3 regions of the Kitasatospora sp. NPDC032121 genome follow, and region 3 is predicted to be linked to each of the others. Evidence: riboswitches for the same ligand, from Rfam matches in the RefSeq annotation. Region 3 holds a riboswitch; each other region holds the start of a gene.
The links. A riboswitch is a leader RNA that binds a small molecule or an ion and turns the genes downstream of it on or off. The one in region 3 is predicted to bind S-adenosylmethionine.
Positions count from the first base shown of each region.

Region 1: linked by a shared signal. The riboswitch ahead of ACZ5OX_RS03470 (aminotransferase class V-fold PLP-dependent enzyme) and the one ahead of thrC (threonine synthase) in region 3 are both predicted to bind S-adenosylmethionine.
Region 2: linked by a shared signal. The riboswitch ahead of ACZ5OX_RS12895 (IclR family transcriptional regulator) and the one ahead of thrC (threonine synthase) in region 3 are both predicted to bind S-adenosylmethionine.

Region 1 covers NZ_JBVILX010000001.1:758,182-764,245, forward strand. The annotation lists gene ACZ5OX_RS03460 (rhomboid family intramembrane serine protease) at 1-433, shown strand, start outside; gene ACZ5OX_RS03465 (Lrp/AsnC family transcriptional regulator) at 430-711, shown strand; gene ACZ5OX_RS03470 (aminotransferase class V-fold PLP-dependent enzyme) at 715-2,082, opposite strand; SAM riboswitch class IV at 2,135-2,253, opposite strand; gene trpD (anthranilate phosphoribosyltransferase) at 2,363-3,439, opposite strand; gene ACZ5OX_RS03480 (response regulator) at 3,557-3,982, opposite strand; gene ctaE (aa3-type cytochrome oxidase subunit III) at 4,378-4,998, shown strand; gene qcrC (cytochrome bc1 complex diheme cytochrome c subunit) at 5,186-5,995, shown strand; gene qcrA (cytochrome bc1 complex Rieske iron-sulfur subunit) at 6,004-6,064, shown strand, end outside.
Region 2 covers NZ_JBVILX010000003.1:450,888-456,951, reverse strand. The annotation lists gene ACZ5OX_RS12905 (DUF362 domain-containing protein) at 1-724, opposite strand, end outside; gene ACZ5OX_RS12900 (threonine/serine exporter family protein) at 978-2,231, shown strand; gene ACZ5OX_RS12895 (IclR family transcriptional regulator) at 2,291-3,004, opposite strand; SAM riboswitch class I at 3,205-3,347, opposite strand; gene ACZ5OX_RS12890 (hypothetical protein) at 3,421-4,572, opposite strand; gene ACZ5OX_RS12885 (AfsR/SARP family transcriptional regulator) at 4,834-6,064, shown strand, end outside.
Region 3 covers NZ_JBVILX010000015.1:69,895-75,958, forward strand. The annotation lists gene otsB (trehalose-phosphatase) at 1-262, shown strand, start outside; gene ACZ5OX_RS29400 (alpha,alpha-trehalose-phosphate synthase (UDP-forming)) at 249-1,715, opposite strand; gene ACZ5OX_RS29405 (glucosyl-3-phosphoglycerate synthase) at 1,812-2,849, opposite strand; SAM riboswitch class I at 2,961-3,095, shown strand; gene thrC (threonine synthase) at 3,112-4,392, shown strand; gene ACZ5OX_RS29415 (MoaD/ThiS family protein) at 4,419-4,697, shown strand; gene ACZ5OX_RS29420 (cold-shock protein) at 5,251-5,454, shown strand; gene groL (chaperonin GroEL) at 5,778-6,064, shown strand, end outside.

The sequences.
Region 1 (6,064 bases), on a different contig from region 3:
CGTGGAACGGCGGCTCGGCCGGGCCAGGTACGTCCTCTTCTACCTGGCCGCCGGCAGCCTGACCACGTACGGCTTCGCGCTCGCCGAGGCGCACTCGCCGAACTCCACCCGGGTGCTCATCGGGGCCTCCGGGGCGATCTCGGCCGTCCTCGGTGCCTACCTACGCCTCCATCCCCGGGCCCGGGTGACGGCCCTCGTCCCGCTGCTCCTCTTCCTGCCGCTGCGCTTCCCCGCCTGGCTGGTGCTCGGCCTCTGGTTCGCCCTGCAATGGTGGTCGGTGCACTCGGCCGGCCCCGGGGTGGCCTACCTGGTCCACGTGATCGGCTTCTCGGCCGGGTTCCTCTACGCCTGCACCGCGGTCCGCCACCCCCCGAGACGACCGGGCCGACGCCCGATACGCTGGCGGCACCCCACAAAGGAGCCCGAACTGTGATCACCGCCATCGTCCTGATCAAGACCAGTGTCGACCGCATCCCGGAGATCGCCGAGTCCATCGCCGCCATCGAGGGCGTCAGCGAGGTCTACTCGGTGACCGGCGGCTACAACCTGGTGGCGATGGTGCGGGTGCGCCGGCACGACGACCTGGCCGAGGTCATCCCGGGCCGCCTCAACAAGGTCCCGGGCGTGGCCCACACCGAGACCCAGATCGCCTTCCGCACCTACTCCCAGCACGACCTGGAGGCCGCCTTCGCCCTCGGCCTGGACGAGTAGCGGTCAGCCCTCGCGCCGAGAGTCGGCGACACAACGCCCGCCCTCGTTGCGGTAGTTCCACGCCGCACCGTCCGTGACCAGCTCCCGGACGGCGGTCAGGAAGCGGTCGACGTGCTCGTCCGGCGTCCCGGCGCCGAAGCTCACCCGGATCGCGTTCAGGCTGCGCTCGCCCGGCAGCGAGGGCTCGGGCGCCCCGCACTCGGACGGCGCGACGTCCTCGTCCCCGAGCAGCGTGCGCACCAGCGGGTGGGCGCAGAACAGGCCGTCGCGCACCCCGATGCCGTACTCGGCGGACAGCGCGGCCGAGAAGTGCGAGCTGTTCCAGCCCCGGACGACGAAGGACAGCACGCCCACCCGGGCGGAGTCGGCCCCGAACAGGTTCAGCACCTTGACCTGCGGGATCTCGGCCAGCCCGGCCGTCAGCCGGGCGACCAGCTGCCGCTCGCGGGCCTCCAGCGCGTCGAAGCCCGCCTCGGTCAGCGCCCGGCAGGCCGAGGCGATCGCGTAGGCGCCGATGACGTTCGGCGAGCCGGCCTCGTGCCGGGCCGGGCCGGTGTGCCACTGCACGGCCACCGAGCCGTCGGCCTCCCGGGCCACCGTCCGGGTCGCCCCGCCGCCGGCCAGGTACGGCTCGGCCTCGTCCAGCCAGTCCGCCCGGCCGGCCAGCACCCCGGCGCCGAACGGCGCGTAGATCTTGTGGCCGGAGAAGGCGATCCAGTCGACGTCCAGTTCGCGCACCGAGACCCGGTGGTGCGGCGCCAGCTGGGCGGCGTCCAGCACCACCCGGGCGCCGTGCCGGTGCGCGGTCCCGGTCAGCTCGGCGACCGGCCACAGCTCGCCGGTCACGTTGGAGGCGCCGGTGACGCAGAGCAGCTTGGGGCCCTCGGGTGCCTCGGCGAGCGCGGCGTCCAGCGCGGCCACCGCCTCGGCCCGCGAGCGCGGCGCCCGCAGGTAGGTGACGTCCAGTCCGGCGTGCGCCCAGGGCAGCAGCGAGGCGTGGTGCTCGGTCTCGAAGGCGAACACCCGGGTGCCGGCCGGAACGGCGGCGGCCAGCAGGTTGAGCGAGTCGGTGGTGGCCCGGGTGAAGACCACCTGGTCGCCCTCGCGCAGGTCGAGGAACTCGCCGACGGTGCGGCGGCTCTGCTCGAACAGGTCGGTGGACAGCTGGGAGAGGTACCCGGCCCCGCGGTGGACGCTGCCGTAGTACGGCGCGTAGGCGGCGACGTCGTCCCACACCCGCTGGAGCGCCGGCGAGCTGGCCGCGTAGTCGAGTGCCGCGTAGCCGACCTTCTCACCACTGGCGAGCGGGACCTGGACGTCGGTGCCGAGGACGGCGAGCGGGGCGCAGATTTCGGTGGCGACGGGGGACATGGGGATGCACTCCTTCAAGGGGTAAGGGACCCCGGGAGTGTCATTCGTCCGGCGTCCGCGCTTGTCGCACGGACGGCTTGCCGTGACGACCCGGTCCTCACCCAGGGCACCCCGCCACGGACGGAGGGTTGCCGGACAGCAAGCTGGGGCTTCGCGCTGTCACTCATGACCTGGCGAAGACTCTAGGCCGCGCCCATCGGGCGGTCAAACGGGCGTCCGGCATCCGGACAGCGCGAGGGGCCCGCGGGAGGAGTTCCCGCGGGCCCCGTCAACTGCCGTGTCAGATCCGGCTGGTGGCCTCCGACCAACGCCGCAGCAGGTCTTGGGCCGCGCCGGAGTCGATCGCCCTGGCGGCCCGCTCCATGCCGGCCGCCAGCTGCTCGGCGAGCGGTGCGTCGCGCAGGTCGAGCGCGACCAGCGCCGCCGCCGTGTTCAGCAGGACGGCGTCCCGGACCGGCCCGTGCTCCCCTGCCAGCAGCCGCCGCGCGACCTCCGCGTTGTACGAGGCGTCCGCCCCGCGCAGCGCCTCGATGCCGACCAGCTCGATGCCGACGTCCCGCGGGTCGAAGGCGGTCCGGGTGACCACCCCTTCGCGCACCAGCCAGACCTGCGAGGTGGTGGTGATGGTCAGCTCGTCCAGTCCGTCGTCGCCGCGGAAGACCAGCGCCGTCGCACCCCGCTCGGCCAGCACCCCGGCGATCAGTCCGGCCAGCCGGGTGTCGAAGCAGCCGATGGCGTGCGCGGTGACCTTGGCCGGATTGGTCAGCGGGCCGAGGATGTTGAAGGAGGTCGGCACCCCGAGGTCGCGCCGCGCGGTGGCGGCGTGCCGCATCGAGGGGTGGAACTTCGCCGCGAAGCAGAAGGTGAGCCCGACCTCCTCGGCCACCTCGGCGACCCGCCGGGCGGAGAGGTCCAGCGCCACCCCGAGCTTCTCCAGCACGTCCGAGGAGCCGCTGCTCGAGGAGGCCGACCGGTTGCCGTGCTTGACCACCTTGGCGCCGGCGGCCGCCGCGACGATCGCGGACATGGTGGAGATGTTGACGGTCTTCGCCCGGTCGCCGCCGGTGCCGACGATGTCCACCGCCGGGCCGGGGATGTCCAGCGGCTCCGCGTGCGCGTACATCGCGTCGACCAGGCCGCCGATCTCCTCGACCGACTCGCCCTTGGCCCGCAGCGCGATCATGAACCCGGCCACCTGTACGGGGGACGCCTCGCCGCTCATGATCCGGTCCATCGCCCACGCGGTGGACGAGCGGTCGAGGTCCTCCCCCCGCAACAGCGCCGCCAGGAGGTCCGGCCAGGTGCGGACCACCTGCGCGGGGTCGCTACCGCCGTTCGCAGGGTTCACGTTCACCATGGCTGACTCCAGCTGTTGTCGGTTCCCCACTACGGGGGGACGTCCGTACGGATGGAGCCAGCCTATCGAGCGAAGCCTCCGCTTCTACCCCTGTCCTTTCCAGTTGCCGGGCCGCCTTCAGCGGACTGCCGGAGTCCGCTTCGCCAGTCGCGCCCGCAGCAGGGTGGCCGCCGCCTCGGCCAGCGCCACCGGCTCCACCGGGTGGGAGATGGCCGCGTCGGCCCGGCTCCAGGCGGCGAGCCAGGAGTCCTGCGGCCGGCCGATCAGCACCAGCACCGGCGGGCAGCCGTAGATCTCGTCCTTGAGCTGGCGCGCGAGGCCCAGCCCCCCGGCCGGAACGGCCTCACCGTCCAGCACGCAGAGGTCCACTCCCCCCTTCTCCAGTGCCTTGAGCACCGCGGGGGTGGTCGCGCACTCCAGGTAGGTCAGTTCCGGAAGGTCCTCGGCGGGCCGGCGGCCGAGCGCCGTCAGCACCTGCTCGCGGGTGTTGCGGTCGTCGCTGTAGACGAGGACGGTGAGCATCTCATCGGTCGTGTACGCCATGGGCCCTGCTCCCTCAAGTGTGATCCGGACCACGTTCGCCTGATCCGGATGCTACTCCCGATCACCCCCGCCGAGTCCTCCTCGTGCAGCTTCCCGGCCAACCGGGCCGCACCCCGGCTCACCCACCCGGAGGACGGCCCGTCACCCGATCCCGTCCGGTCCACCCGTACGGCCGACCCCGGGTCCCGTCCCCTACCTCCCGCGGCTGCTCCAGCCGTGCAACGACGCACCGGGCAACGGGGTCGCGGGCCCCTCCGAGGAACCATCAGAAAAGGGACACGCCGCTGCTCAGCCCCCATCCGGACCCCGCGCCGCCCCCCAAGCGGGCATACCGCACGCACCGGACACTCCGAGGGACACCCCCCGACGTGAAGACGGAATAAGGGACCGACATAATGTCCGTCGTGGCGACAGCAACAGCAGTAGAAACCGGGCACGCGCACGGATCGGTCAACCGGCCGAACATGGTCAGCGTCGGAACGATCGTCTGGCTCAGTTCCGAGTTGATGTTCTTCGCGGCCCTCTTCGCGATGTACTTCACGCTCCGCTCCGTCAAGGGGCCGGAGTTCTGGACCGAGAAGGCCCACGCCCTCAACGTGCCCTTCTCGTCGGTCAACACCACGATCCTGGTGCTCTCCTCGCTCACCTGCCAGCTCGGCGTGTTCGCCGCCGAGCGGGGTGACGTGAAGAAGCTCCGGGCGTGGTTCATCCTCACGTTCGCCATGGGCGCGGTCTTCATCGGCGGCCAGGTCTTCGAGTACACCGAGCTGGTCAAGAAGGACGGCCTCTCGCTGTCCTCCGACCCGTACGGCACGGTGTTCTACCTGACCACCGGCTTCCACGGGCTGCACGTGACGGGTGGTCTGATCGCCTTCCTGCTGGTCCTGGGACGGACGTACGCAGCCAAGCGCTTCACGCACGAGCAGGCCACCGCCGCGATCGTCGTGTCGTACTACTGGCACTTCGTCGACGTCGTGTGGATCGGCCTGTTCGCGACCATCTACCTGATCAAGTAACCAGCTGATCAGGTCGCTGGCCACCGGCTGCGGCCCCCGCCCTCACCGGCGACGGGCCGCTTCTGCCGGTGCCGACGCTCCCACCGACCGACCGCGCGCGCAGCCCTAGACAGGCAGCCTCGTGCCGGCCAGACCGGCCGCCGGGTGCACCCACCAGTCGACCAGATCCTGACACCGGGGTTATTCCGTGAAAAAGCTCTCCGCACGACGGCGCCACCCATTGGCGGCGCTGGTCGTCCTACTTCTCGCCCTGGCGGCAACCGGGGGGCTGTACGCCGCGTTCGCGCCCGCCGACAAGGCGCAGGCCGACGTCGCCGCGCAGTCGCTCGCGATCGATGAGGGCAAGAAGCTCTTCGCCGTGGGCTGCTCCTCCTGCCACGGCCTGAACGGCCAGGGCAGCAGTGACGGTCCGAGCCTGGTCGGCGTCGGCTCCGCCGCCGTCGACTTCCAGGTCGGCACCGGCCGCATGCCCGCCCAGCAGCCCGGCGCGCAGGTCCCGCGCAAGAAGAACATCTACACGCAGGCCGAGATCGACCAGCTCGCCGCCTACGTCGCCTCCCTCGGTCCCGGCCCGGTGACCCCGACGGAGGAGCAGTTCACCTCGACCAACCCCGAGGACATCTCCAAGGGTGGCGAGCTGTTCCGCACCAACTGCGCCCAGTGCCACAACTTCGCCGGCCAGGGTGGTGCCCTGACCAAGGGCAAGTACGCCCCGTCGCTGGAGGGCGTGGACGCCAAGCACATCTACGAGGCCATGCAGACCGGCCCGCAGAACATGCCGTCGTTCCCGGACACCACCATGCCCGAGGAGCAGAAGAAGCAGATCGTGGCCTTCGTCCGCCACACCACCAACGATGAGCCCAACCCCGGCGGTCTCACCCTGGGCAGCCTCGGTCCGGTGACCGAGGGCCTGTTCGGCTGGATCTTCGGCCTCGGCACGCTCATCGCGGTCGCGATCTGGGTCGCCGCCCACACCACCAAGGCCAAGAAGTCATGAGCCACGACATGTCAGAAGAGAAGCTCCCGGAGCCGCACGGCTCCGCCGGCGAGGTGGCCGACCACGGCA
Region 2 (6,064 bases), on a different contig from region 3:
CGGGCGCGGCGATCACGGTGTCCGTCCGCAGCGGCCGGCCGACCTGCGAGCCGGCGCAGCCGTGGCTGCTCACCACGGCGTCGATGAGGTGGAAGTCGGGCGGGTAGGAGCGCAGCAGGTCGACGATGACCTCGGCGCCGTCGCGCCGGGCGCGGTAGTGGTGGTGCTTGTCGGTCTGGGGGAGCACGCCGAACAGGTTGGCCAGGCACAGGGCGTAGCCGAACTCGTGGTGGGTGCTGTTCTTGGCGATGTTGATCCGGAAGCCCGCCTCCAGCCAGCCGCGGGCCATGCCGCTGCCGTGCAGGACGGCGCTGTCGGGGAAGTCGGCCGGCTCGACGTCCTCGGAGAGGTCCACGAGGCGGTAGGCGTTGCCCTGCGGGGTGCGTCCGCCGTAGCCGAGCCGACGGCAGGCCTGGCCGAGCCCGGGGCCGGACAGCCAGGTTTCGGGGCCGCAGCGGGCGGCGCCGACGTTGACGTCGCGGTAGCCGCGGTCGTGCAGCAGGTCGATCAGGTGCTCCACCAGGGCGGCGCTGACCGCGGTCGCCGGATCGCCGTACGCGGACGCGCCCGGGGTCAGCAGTACCGGGACCGTCTCCGGAGCGCCGTGCGCCCGTTCCGCGAGCAGTTCCCAGAGCCCGGCCCGGGCTACGGCGTCCGCCAGCAGGTCGGTGGCGGTCAGCGGTCGGCCCCGGGTGGAGCGGGCCACGGCGGCGACGACGGTCACATCTCCCCCAACGCCGGCGGACGGTCCTCCCGCGCACGGCCGGGCCGTCACCGATTCACCGGAAAGCATCCCAAAGAGGTCGAAAGGGATGCTACTGCCCGGGGGCGGATAGCGGGGCGGGGCGCGCTCGTGTTCCCGGGCCGGCCTCTGGCGCCGGGCCGGCTTCAGGCGCCGGGCCGTCGGAAATCAGCGGGCAACCGAACAGACCGGGGCACAGTCGGACCGATTCGGGCGGGATGGGACGATACCTGCCATGTCAAGCACGTCTTCCCTGGTCCGGGTCACCGATGCCCCGCCCGAACCGCTCCGCCGCCTGCTCCTCGACCTCGGCGAGGCCCTGCTCGGCGGCGGCCTGCCCGTCCATGACGTCGAAGAGGAACTCCACTGGCTGGGGCGGGCGTTGGGGGCGCCGGAGGTGCGGGTCGCCGCGCTGACCAACGGGCTGTTCGTGTCGCTGGACGCGGACGGGGCCACCCGGTTCCAGCCGGTCGGCGGCGCGCTGCGGTTCGAGCAGACGGCCGACGTCCTGCACCTGGTGCACCGGCTGCGGGCGGGCGAGCTCGACGGGCCCAGGGCGCTGGCCGAACTGGACCGGATCCGGCGGGCGCCGGCCCGCTGGCCCGCGTGGGTGGCGGATCTCGGGGCGCTGCCGGTCGGCGTGGGGGTCTGCCTCTTCCTCCAGCCGGCGGCGGCGAACGTGCTGGCGGCCGGGCTCGGTTCGCTGATCGTGGTGGGGCTGACCGTGCTCGCCCGACGGCTGCCGTACCTGCGGCCGCTGCTGCCCGTCACGGCCGGCTTCCTGGTCGCCCTGCTGGTCCTGGCACTCGCGCGGGCCTCGCTGCTGGAGGGCCCGCTGCGGACGATCGTGGCCACCCTGGCGATCCTGCTGCCGGGCGGGCTGCTGGTCACCGGGCTGTCCGAGATCGCGGCGGGCGCGGCCAGCGCGGGCACGGCCAGGCTGGTGTCAGGCGCGGTCCAGCTGGCGCTGTTCCTCGCCGGGGTGGCCGCGGCCGCGACGGCGACCGGCATGCCGGCCACCGCGCTGGCCAACGTCCAGGTCGCCAAGCCCAGCTGGTGGGTGATCGCGCTGGGGTTGGCGATCGCGGTGGCGGGCGTGGTGGTCAACGTCCACACACCGCCCTCGGCCATCCCGTGGATCGTCGCCGTGATCGCGGTCAGCGTGACCGCCCAGGTGGCGGTGGGGTCGGTGCACGGCGCGGCGATAGGCGGCCTGGCCGGGGCGGTCGCCGCCGCGGTCGCGGCCACCCTGGTGCACTGGCTGCCGGGCGGTCCGCTCTGGCAGGTGCTCTACCTGCCGGCGTTCTGGATCGTGGTGCCGGGCTCCTTCGGTCTGTTGAACACGGCGCAGATAGAGGTCGGGAACGGGGCCCAGTCGGTCCTGGCGGCCGTGTCGGCGGTCTTCGGGGTGTCGATCGGCACGCTGATCGGCGCGGTGATCAGCCGGATCCCCCGCCCCTCCCGCGCCGTGCTGCTGTCCCGGGCCTGACCCGGGGCGGCGGCACCCTGACGGGATGGCGGGCGGACCCGGGTCCGCCCGCCATCCCGTCAGGCGTGGCGCAGGGCCTCGGTGAGGCGGCGGCCCGCCTCGACGACGGCCTGGGAGAGCTGGGCGCCGGGGTGGCGGGTGAGCCGTTCGATCGGGCCGGAGACCGAGACCGCGGCCACCACCCGGTTGGACTGGCCGCGGACGGGCGCGGAGACGGAGGCGACCCCGAGTTCGCGCTCGCCGACGGACTGCGCCCAGCCCCGGCGCCGTACGCCGCTCAGGGCGGTGGCGGTGAAGCGGGCGCCCTGCAGCCCGCGGTGGAGGCGCTCGGGCTCCTCCCAGGCGAGCAGGATCTGGGCGGCGGAGCCGACCTTCATGGGGAGGGTGATGCCCACCGGGACGGTGTCCCGCAGGCCGGTGAGGCGTTCGGCGGCGGCCACGCAGATCCGTACCTCGCCCTGCCGGCGGTAGAGCTGGGCGCTCTCGCCGGTGAGGTCCCGCAGCTGGGTGAGGACCGAGCCGGCCGCGGCCAGCAACCGGTCCTCGCCGGCGGCCGCGGCGAGCTCGCCGACCCGGGGGCCGAGCATGAACCGGCCGTGCACGTCCCGGCTGACCAGGCGGTGGTGTTCGAGTGCGACGGCCAGCCGGTGGGCGGTGGGGCGGGCCATGCCGGTGGCCGCGACGAGGCCGCCGAGGGTGGCGGGGCCCGCCTCCAGGATCCCGAGGATCGAGGTGACCTTGTCGAGCACGCCGACGCCGCTCGTGTTCTCCATGGGTGGGGTACTCCAGTCTCAAGGCCCGGGAGCAGCGGGTCGGCGCTGCTCACGGCGGCTCCTGGCGGGGAGCCGGGGGGTGGTCAGCGAGGACGGGCCGCGGAAGTCGGCCGATTGCCTGCGCCGGGCACGAGACGGGTACGCGAAAGCGCCGGGGCGGGAAGCGCCCGGGCGAAGGACAGCACAGAGAGCACCGTGTCTCCTCATCTTTCCCGCGCCACATTGGCGACAGGCCGGAGTTGGCACTGATCCCGGACGGCACGGCGCGTACTTCGGACGCCGGGTCGAACGGGGAGTTGCCGGGGCTTCGTAGGGCCGGTCCCTCCACCCCTCTGGATGATTCGCCAGGAACGATACAAGACTCTCCGGGCCCGCTGCCAAGCCCCCTGCTCTCGACGGCGGGCGGGCGGGCCCGCTCAGCGGTGGCGCGGCTCCGGCAGTCCGGTGCGCGGGGCCGGGTCCGGGCCGCCGGGGGCGGTGGTGTCCCAGGCCCGCAGCGCGGCGAGGGCGGCGGCGCGTTCGGGCGCCGTCGGCCGGGTGCCCTCGGCGCCGAGCATGTAGTCGGCGACCGGGGTGAGCAGCAGGGTGGCGCCACCGGCCGGGAGCAGCAGGGCCTCGTCCCACTGGTGCCGGATGACGGTGCGGCGCAGCAGGGTGCCGTGGCGCGGCAGGGTCCCCCTGCGCGGCCGGTGTGCGCGGGTGAGGGTCCGGCGGCGGCGGAGTTCGGGGCCGACCTCGGTCTCCAGGACGGTGCGCACGTCCCGCAGGGAGCCGAGCGGCACGTGCTCGGCGGCGAGGTCGAGCAGGGCGGCGGCCTCCGGGGCGAGCCGGTAGGCGGCGAGGACCGCGGCGGTCTCGGCGGGGTCGAAGGGCTGTCCGGCGAGCTGGGCCACGTCGATCACGTCGCCGGTCAGGAAGGTGCGCGCGAGCCCCTCCTCGGCGAGGGCGATCAGGCATTCCACGTGTTCGTCGGCGGCCAGGTAGGGGCGGACGGGGACGGTGGCGAGGTCGCCGGTGAGCGCGGCGGTGGCGACCCGCACCTGGTACCAGGGGTCGAGCAGCGGGTCCTCGGCCGGCCAGCGCAGGGTGACGGTGGTGTGCCGGGGCCGCTCGCCGAGCAGGGTGACCTCGACGGACTCCACCGGGTGGTCGGTGACCAGCCGGTTGACGGCCTGCCAGAGCGTCGCCTCGGTGGGGCTGACGAGGCTGAGCCCGCCCAGCGGCCGGGGCAGGTCCGGCGGGTAGTAGCCGGCCAGGGGGAGGTCCCGGATCGGGCGGACACCGGTGGCGTCGGCGAGGTCTCGGGCGACCCGGGCGTAACACTCGGCCCGGTCGCGGGCGCGCTGCAGCTCGGCCCGGGCGTGCCCGCCCATCCGCACGCCCTCGCGGGAGAGCGCGGCGAGCACCAGGTACGGGAGGTGGCGGTCGGCGCGGGCGCGGTGGAGCAGTTCGGCCGGCCCGGCGGCCGGGTCGACGTCGAGCAGCCGGTGGAGCAGGTCGCTGGTCAACGGGTCGGTGCCGACCGGGGCGGTGTCGAGCCGGTCGGTGTGCAGCAGGTCGGTGTCCATGGGCGTCCGCCTCCGAGAGCCGTGGGGGGCGCCCGGGCGGCGGCCGGGCGGCCGGGGACGTGGCGGGTCCGACGGCCGGGGCCGGGCCGGCGGCGGGTGCCACACCACCGATTGTGGTGACGGCCGATCAACACCGGATCACCACCGGGTCGACGATCTCTCGACACCACGCCCGGTGGCGTGGGTTGATAGGGGCTCATCAAATCGGGGGACGGCACGTGCGCGGGCGGGGGCGAGCACATGAGGCGGGCAGGTGCAGTCATGGATGAATTCCGGTTCTCGGTGCTGGGACTGATGAGAGCGCAGCGCGGCACGACCGCGCTGAAGGTGGGCAGCCCCCAGCAGCAGGCGATGCTGGCGGTGCTGCTGCTCCGGCCCGGGCACGGCGCGAGCGCCACCGACCTGATCGACGCCCTGTGGGGCGAGGAGCCGCCGGGCACCGCGATGACGACGGTGCGCACCTACGCCTGGCGGTGGCGCAAGGTCCTGCACGGCGAGGAGCCGGACGCACCGACGGTGCTGACCTCGGTCGGGGACGGCTACCGGCTGGTGCTGCCCAAGCACGCGGTGGACGCGGCGCAGGCGGAGGAACTGGCGGGGCAGGCCGAGCGGACGGCGGCGGCCGGGGAGCCGCAGCAGGCGCGCGACCTGCTGAACCAGGCGCTGGAGCTGTGGCAGGGCGAGCCGCTGGCGGGCATCCCCGGCCCGTTCGCGCAGCGCCAGCGCCAGCGGCTGCAGGAGCTCCGGCTGACCCTGCTGGAGGAGCGGATCGCGCTGGACCTGGCGCTGGGCCGCTACTCCCGGTGCATTCCGGAGCTGACCTCGCTGACCACCGAGCACCCGCTGCACGAGCGGGCGTACGGGCTGCTGATGCGGGCGCTGTACCAGGCCGGACGGCAGGCGGACGCGTTGGCGGTGTTCCGGGGCGCGCGTCAGCTGTTCCTGGCCGAACTGGGCGTGGCGCCGGGGGCGGAGCTGGACCTGCTGCACCAGCGGATCCTGGAGGGCGACCCGTCGCTCGCCGCCCCGGCGCCGGCCGTCGCGCCGCGGTCGGCCCCGCCCGTCTCCGTGCCGCCGGCCTCCGTCCCGCCCGGCTCCGGACCGGCGGAGCCCGGCGCGCCCGGGGCCGAGTCGTCGGACCCGCGCGCCAAGGTCGGGGCGGCAGCGGACGCACCCGCCGCCCCGGCCGGGAGCGGCGCCCCCAGACCGGCCCAACTGCCGCCCGACGCAGCGGACTTCACCGGACGTACGGCGCTGGTCGAGCGGCTGGGCGGGGCCCTCGGCGCACCGGGCCAACAGGCGCTGGCGATCGCGACCGTGGTCGGCATGGGCGGGGTCGGCAAGACCGCGCTGGCCCTGCACGTCGCCCACCGGGTCCGCGAGGCCTACCCGGACGGGCAGCTCTACGCGGACCTGCGGGGCGCCGACGCCACCCCGGCCGATCCGGAGGCGGTGCTCTGCGGCTTCCTGGTGGCGCTCGGCGTGTCGGCCG
Region 3 (6,064 bases):
GGGGGCGGCGCTGACCGGCTTCCTGCGGGAGCGGAGGGCCCGTTCGGTGCTCTACGCGGGGGACGACCTGGGGGACGTGGCGGCCTTCGCCGCGGTGGAGAAGCTGCGCGGCGAGGGTGTCGCGGGGGTGCTGGTGTGCGCCGGCGCGGTGGGGGACGCGCCGGTGCGGGAGCTGGCCGACCGGGCGGACCTGGTGGTCGCCGGGCCGGAGGGTGTGGTGGAGCTGTTGGGGGCGTTGGGGGACGCGCTCACAGCGCGTTGAGCTGGTCCAGGAACCACTGCTGCGGGGGGAGTGCGGTGGCCGCCGCCGCCAGGCGCTTGGTGCGGTCGGCGCGCTCCTCCGGGCTCATGGTGAGGCCGGCGTGGAGGGCGTCGGCGGTGGCGATGACGTCGTAGGGGTTGACGGTGAGGGCGTCGTCCTTGAGTTCGGCGTGGGCGCCGGCCTCGCGGGAGAGGACGAGGGCGCAGCCGCGGTCGGAGACCACGGGGACCTCCTTGGCGACCAGGTTCATGCCGTCGCGGATGGGGTTGACCAGGGCGACGTCGGCCAGCCGGTAGGCGGCGAGGGAGCGCGGGAAGTCGTCGTCGACGTGCAGGATCAGCGGTTGCCAGGTGGGGGTGGCGAATTCGGCGTTGACGGCCTCGGCGAGCTCCCGGACCCGGGCCGTGTAGTCGCGGTACTCGGCGAGGTCGGTGCGGGACGGGTAGGCGAAGGCGATGTGCACCACCCGGTCGTGCCACTGCGGGCGGGTGCGGAGCAGGTGCCGGTAGGCCAGCAGGCCGCGGACGATGTTCTTGCTCAGCTCGGTGCGGTCGACCCGGACGATGGTGCGGCGGTCGCCGACGGCCGCGCGGAGGGCGGCGAGGCGTTCGTCGACGTCGGGGCGGTGGGCGCGCTCGCGCAGGAAGTCGGCGTCGGCGCCGAGGGCGTGCACGCCGAGGCGGGTGGTGCGGCCGTCGAGCGTGACGGAGAGCGCGTCGTGGTCGACGCCGGCGCCGAGGAGGTCCGCGCAGCAGGCGGCGAAGGCGCGGGCCCAGCGCTCGGTGAGGAAGCCGGCCCGGTCGGCGCCCAGGATGCCGGTGAGGACGGCCCGGGCGACGTCGTCGGGCAGCAGCCGGTAGTACTCGGGCGGGGCCCAGGGGGTGTGCGAGAAGTGGCCGATCCGCAGGTCGGGGCGGGCCTCCCGGAGCAGGGCCGGGACCAGGGAGAGGTGGTAGTCCTGGACGAGCACCGCGGCGTTCGGGGCGGCTTCGGCGGCCAGGGCTTCGGCGAAGGCCTCGTTGTAGGCCTGGTAGGCGGCCCACTCGGTGCGGAAGCCGGCGTCGAAGACGGGGGCGGTGGGGGTCGCGTAGAGCAGGTGGTGGACGAACCAGAGGGTGGAGTTGGCGACGCCGTTGTAGGCGCGGGCGAAGGTCTGCGGGTCCAGGTCCAGCATCCGCACGGCCTGGCCGCCGACCGCGTGGCCGGCCAGGTCGAGGCGGCCGTGCGGGGCCCCGGCGGCGGCTCTGCGGTCGGAGTCGTCGAGGGCGGCGCAGACCCAGACGGCGTTCGGGTCCTCGATGGCGGAGAGGCCGGAGACCAGGCCGCCGCCGCCCCGCCGCAGGGTCAGCGTGCCGTCGTCGGCGGTGCTGAAGGACACCGGTCCCCGGTTGGAGGCCACCAGGACGGGGGCGGTGCCGGTCGCGTTCGAACGGTTGGTCGTGAGATCGCCCATGGTTGGCATCTTGCCGGGGGCTCGGCGTGGCAAACCCGTGGGGCCTGTCTTCGAACCCCGGCGTCACCCCGCGGACGCGGGTTCGAGGACAGGCCCCTAATGACGGGTGGCGTATTCCGGCACGGTGTGCATCGGGGGGCGTTCCAGGGCGGTCACCGGGTGGGTGTGCGCGGTGAAGGCGCGGGTTTCCGGGTCGCGGGTGAACTGGGTGAGGTGGGGGTGGACGAGGTCGGCCGAGGCCTTGAGGCGGTGGGTGCGGTCGAGCCGTTCCAGGGCGGTCCGGTAGATGGTGGCGGCCATCCGGCCGAGGGCCTGGCCGTCCTGGTGGCGGTGGTGCCGGACGCCGACGTCCACCTGGGCCAGGGCGTCGAGGCCGGCCACTTCCAGGGCGTCGACCAGCAGGCCGAGTTCGACGCCGTAGCCGGTGGGGAAGGGCAGCCGTTCGAGCAGTGAGCGGCGGGCCGCGTACTCGCCGCCGAGGGGCTGGACGAAGCCGGCGAGTTCCGGCCAGTGGAGGTTGAGCAGGGGGCGGGCGACGAGTTCGGTGACCCGGCCGCCGCCGGCGGGCAGGACGGCGCCGTCCGACTCCAGCGGGCGGTCGTACATGGCCTTGACCAGCTGGATGGACTCGTCGGTGAGCAGCGGGCCGACGATGCCGGAGACGAAGGCCGGGTCGAACTCGCGCAGGTCGGCGTCGACGAAGCAGACGATGTCGCCGTGGGTGACCAGCAGGGAGCGCCAGAGCACCTCGCCCTTGCCGGGGACGGCGGGCAGCCGGGGGAGGATCCGGTCGCGGTGTTCCACCCGGGCGCCGGCCTCGGCGGCGACGGCGGCGGTGGCGTCGGTGGAGCCGGAGTCGACGACGACGAGTTCGTCGACGAGCGGGAGGCGTTCCATCAGCTCGCGGCGGACGGTGCGGACGATGTCGCCGACGGTGGCCTCCTCGTCCAGGGCGGGGAGGACCACGCTGACGGTGCGGCCGGTGCGTTCCTTGGCGTCGAGGAGGGTGCGGACCGGCCGGTCGGCCGCGCTCCAGGAGCGGCGGTGGAGCCAGGACGCCGCCTGCGGGAGGAGCTCGGGAGTCGGTTCGGGGGGCACGGAGGTCTCCTCGGCGGGGTCGGTGGAATCTGTCATCTCGCGTGGCGGACGGTCCCGTTCAGGATTGGCGCCTTCGGATACAGTCTTCGTACAGCGGTCGGACCTTCGCACGCCGGGGTCGCCGTTGAGCAGCACCACAATTTCACAAGCTCATCCAGAGGGACTGAGGGAACGGCCCGTTGACGTCCCGGCAACCTTCTCGCGCGGCTGTCGTCGACAGGCCCCGGCGGGACAGGTGCCAATTCCGGCCCGTGCGCGACCGCGCCACGGGGAAGATGAGGAGAGAGGCCTCGCCATCATGGCTATCGACACCGCCGCACCAGTTTCCGTCGACCTCGGCCCCGCCACCGCGCTGTCCTGTCGCGAGTGTGGCACCCGTTTCCCGCTCGGCCCCAGCTTCGCCTGCCTGGAGTGCTTCGGCCCGCTGGAGATCGCCTACGAGTTCGGCAGCGAGGGCGCCGAGGAGCTGCGCAAGCGGATCGAGGCCGGTCCGGCGTCGATCTGGCGGTACGCGCCGCTGCTGCCCGTTCCGGCGGACGTGGCCTCGAAGCCGAACCTGAACCCGGGGTGGACCCCGCTGGTGAAGGCGGACAACCTGGGCCGGGAGCTCGGGTTCACCGCCCAGCTGCACGTCAAGGACGACTCCGGGAACCCGACGCACTCCTTCAAGGACCGGGTGGTCGCGTGCGCGATCGAGGCGGCCCGGGCGTTCGGCTACACCACGCTGTCCTGCTCCTCCACCGGCAACCTGGCCGGCGCGGTGGGTGCGGCGGCGGCCAGGGCCGGGTTCCGGTCCTGCGTGTTCATCCCGCACGACCTGGAGCAGGGCAAGGTCGTCATGGCCGGGGTGTACGGCGGTGAGCTGGTCGGCATCGAGGGCAACTACGACGACGTGAACCGCTTCTGTTCGGAGCTGATCGGCGATCCGGCCGGCGAGGGCTGGGGCTTCGTCAACGTGAACCTGCGGCCGTACTACGGCGAGGGGTCCAAGACGCTGGCGTACGAGATCTGCGAGCAGCTCGGCTGGCGGCTGCCGGAGCAGATCGTGATCCCGATCGCCTCGGGCTCGCAGCTGACGAAGATCGACAAGGGTCTCCAGGAGCTGATCAGGCTGGGCCTGGTCGAGGACCGGCCGTACCGGATCTTCGGTGCCCAGGCCGAGGGCTGCTCGCCGGTGTCGGCCGCGTTCAAGGCCGGCCGGGACGTGATCAAGCCGGTCAAGCCGGACACCATCGCCAAGTCGCTGGCGATCGGCAACCCGGCCGACGGCCCGTACGTGCTGGACATCGCCCGCCGCACCGGTGGCGCGGTGGAGGACGTCACGGACGCCGAGGTCGTGGCGGCGATCCGGCTGCTGGCGCGGACCGAGGGGATCTTCGCCGAGACCGCGGGCGGGGTGACCGTCGGCGTGCTGAAGAAGCTGGTCGAGACCGGGCAGCTGGACCCGTCGAAGGAGACCGTCGCGATCAACACCGGCGACGGCCTGAAGACCCTGGACGCCGTCTCCGAGGCCGGGATGACCGCCGTCATCCGCCCGACGCTGGACTCGTTCCGCGCCGCCGGCCTCGTGTCCGCCTGAACCACCCGCCCCCGCAAGGAGAAGTCATGAGCGCCAACGTCCGCATCCCCACCATCCTGCGCACCTACACCTCCGGCGCCGCCGAGGTGACCGCCGAGGGCGCCACCCTGGCCGAGGTCGTCGCCGACCTGGAGAAGAACCACGCGGGCATCTCGGCCCGCATCCTGGACGACACGGGCAAGCTGCGCCGCTTCGTGAACGTGTACGTGAACGACGACGACGTGCGCTTCGCCGAGGGCCTGGCGACCGGGATCGAGGACGGCGCCAGCATCTCGATCATCCCGGCGGTGGCCGGCGGCTGCTGAGCCCGCAAGAGAACCCGCGGTCGCCCGCGCGTACGGAATTCCGCTGTCCGTATGCGCGGGCGACCGCTCGCATTCCTGCGGGAATATTTCCGGGTCGAGTCGGAGTAGAGTGTCGCTCGGCTGGGAACAGGGTTTCCCTTTCGGCCCCGCAGTGCTCGTTCGGCCCCGCAGTGCTCGGCCCGGGGCGTCCGGCCGATGAGACCGGCCCGTGAAACATGTCAGGCAGATGTCAGAATTACCGCAGGCATTTGGGTAATTCGTCCGCTATGTCCGGCGTGAAATGCCGAGAACATCCCGATTCGGTCCGTCCTGTCCCTTGACGCCGTACCGGAATTACCGGTGGTTGGGCCTGTTGCAGAGGGCGTCGATCCGGATACATTCAGCGGCGGTCGACGCAATCACCCGCTCGTCGGAGGCCGCCTGGCGTCCTGTGCGGAGGGTTGCGGCGTGCACGGCTGCGCCCAGGGGGGGTTCCCCGGGCCGGCCTTCAACCAACCCGGGCCCGCGACCTGCGGGCGCGCGAAGGGCCAGCACAGCACTAGGGGAGTTCGGAATGGCTCAGGGCACCGTCAAGTGGTTCAACGCGGAGAAGGGCTACGGCTTCATCGCGGTCGACGGTGGTGCGGACGTCTTCGTCCACTACAGCGCGATCCAGATGGACGGCTACCGCACCCTCGAGGAGGGCCAGCGGGTCGAGTTCGAGATCTCCCAGGGACAGAAGGGCCCGCAGGCGGACATGGTCCGCGCGGCGGTCTGACCCCTTCCGGCTCCAGGAGCTCGGCGCGGCCCCACGGCTGGTGACCTCTCGCTTCTCGACGGGCCCGTGCGACGTGTGTCGCACGGGCCCGTCGGCGTTCCCGGGCGGCTCCCGCGGCGGCTCGCGGATTGCCGATTGGGCTTGCACTCGACCACCCGGAGTGCTAATCATTGGCGTTAGCACTCACAGTGTGAGAGTGACAGCGGACCGGGTCGGTGAGGCCCCCGGGAGCGGCAGGGGAATGGACCTCCGCGCACCAGGGCCGTCCGTCGCGGGCACCCCTTGGTCCGAGCAGTCGACCGTGTCCCGGAGGACCACTTCTGATGGCCAAGATCATCGCCTTTGATGAGGAAGCTCGCCGCGGCCTTGAGCGTGGCATGAACCAGCTCGCCGACGCAGTGAAGGTCACGCTCGGCCCCAAGGGTCGCAACGTCGTGCTGGAGAAGAAGTGGGGCGCCCCCACGATCACCAACGACGGTGTCTCCATCGCCAAGGAGATCGAGCTCGAGGACCCGTACGAGAAGATCGGTGCCGAGCTCGTCAAGGAGGTCGCCAAGAAGACGGACGACGTCGCGGGTGACGGCACCACCACCGCCACCGTGCTCGCCCA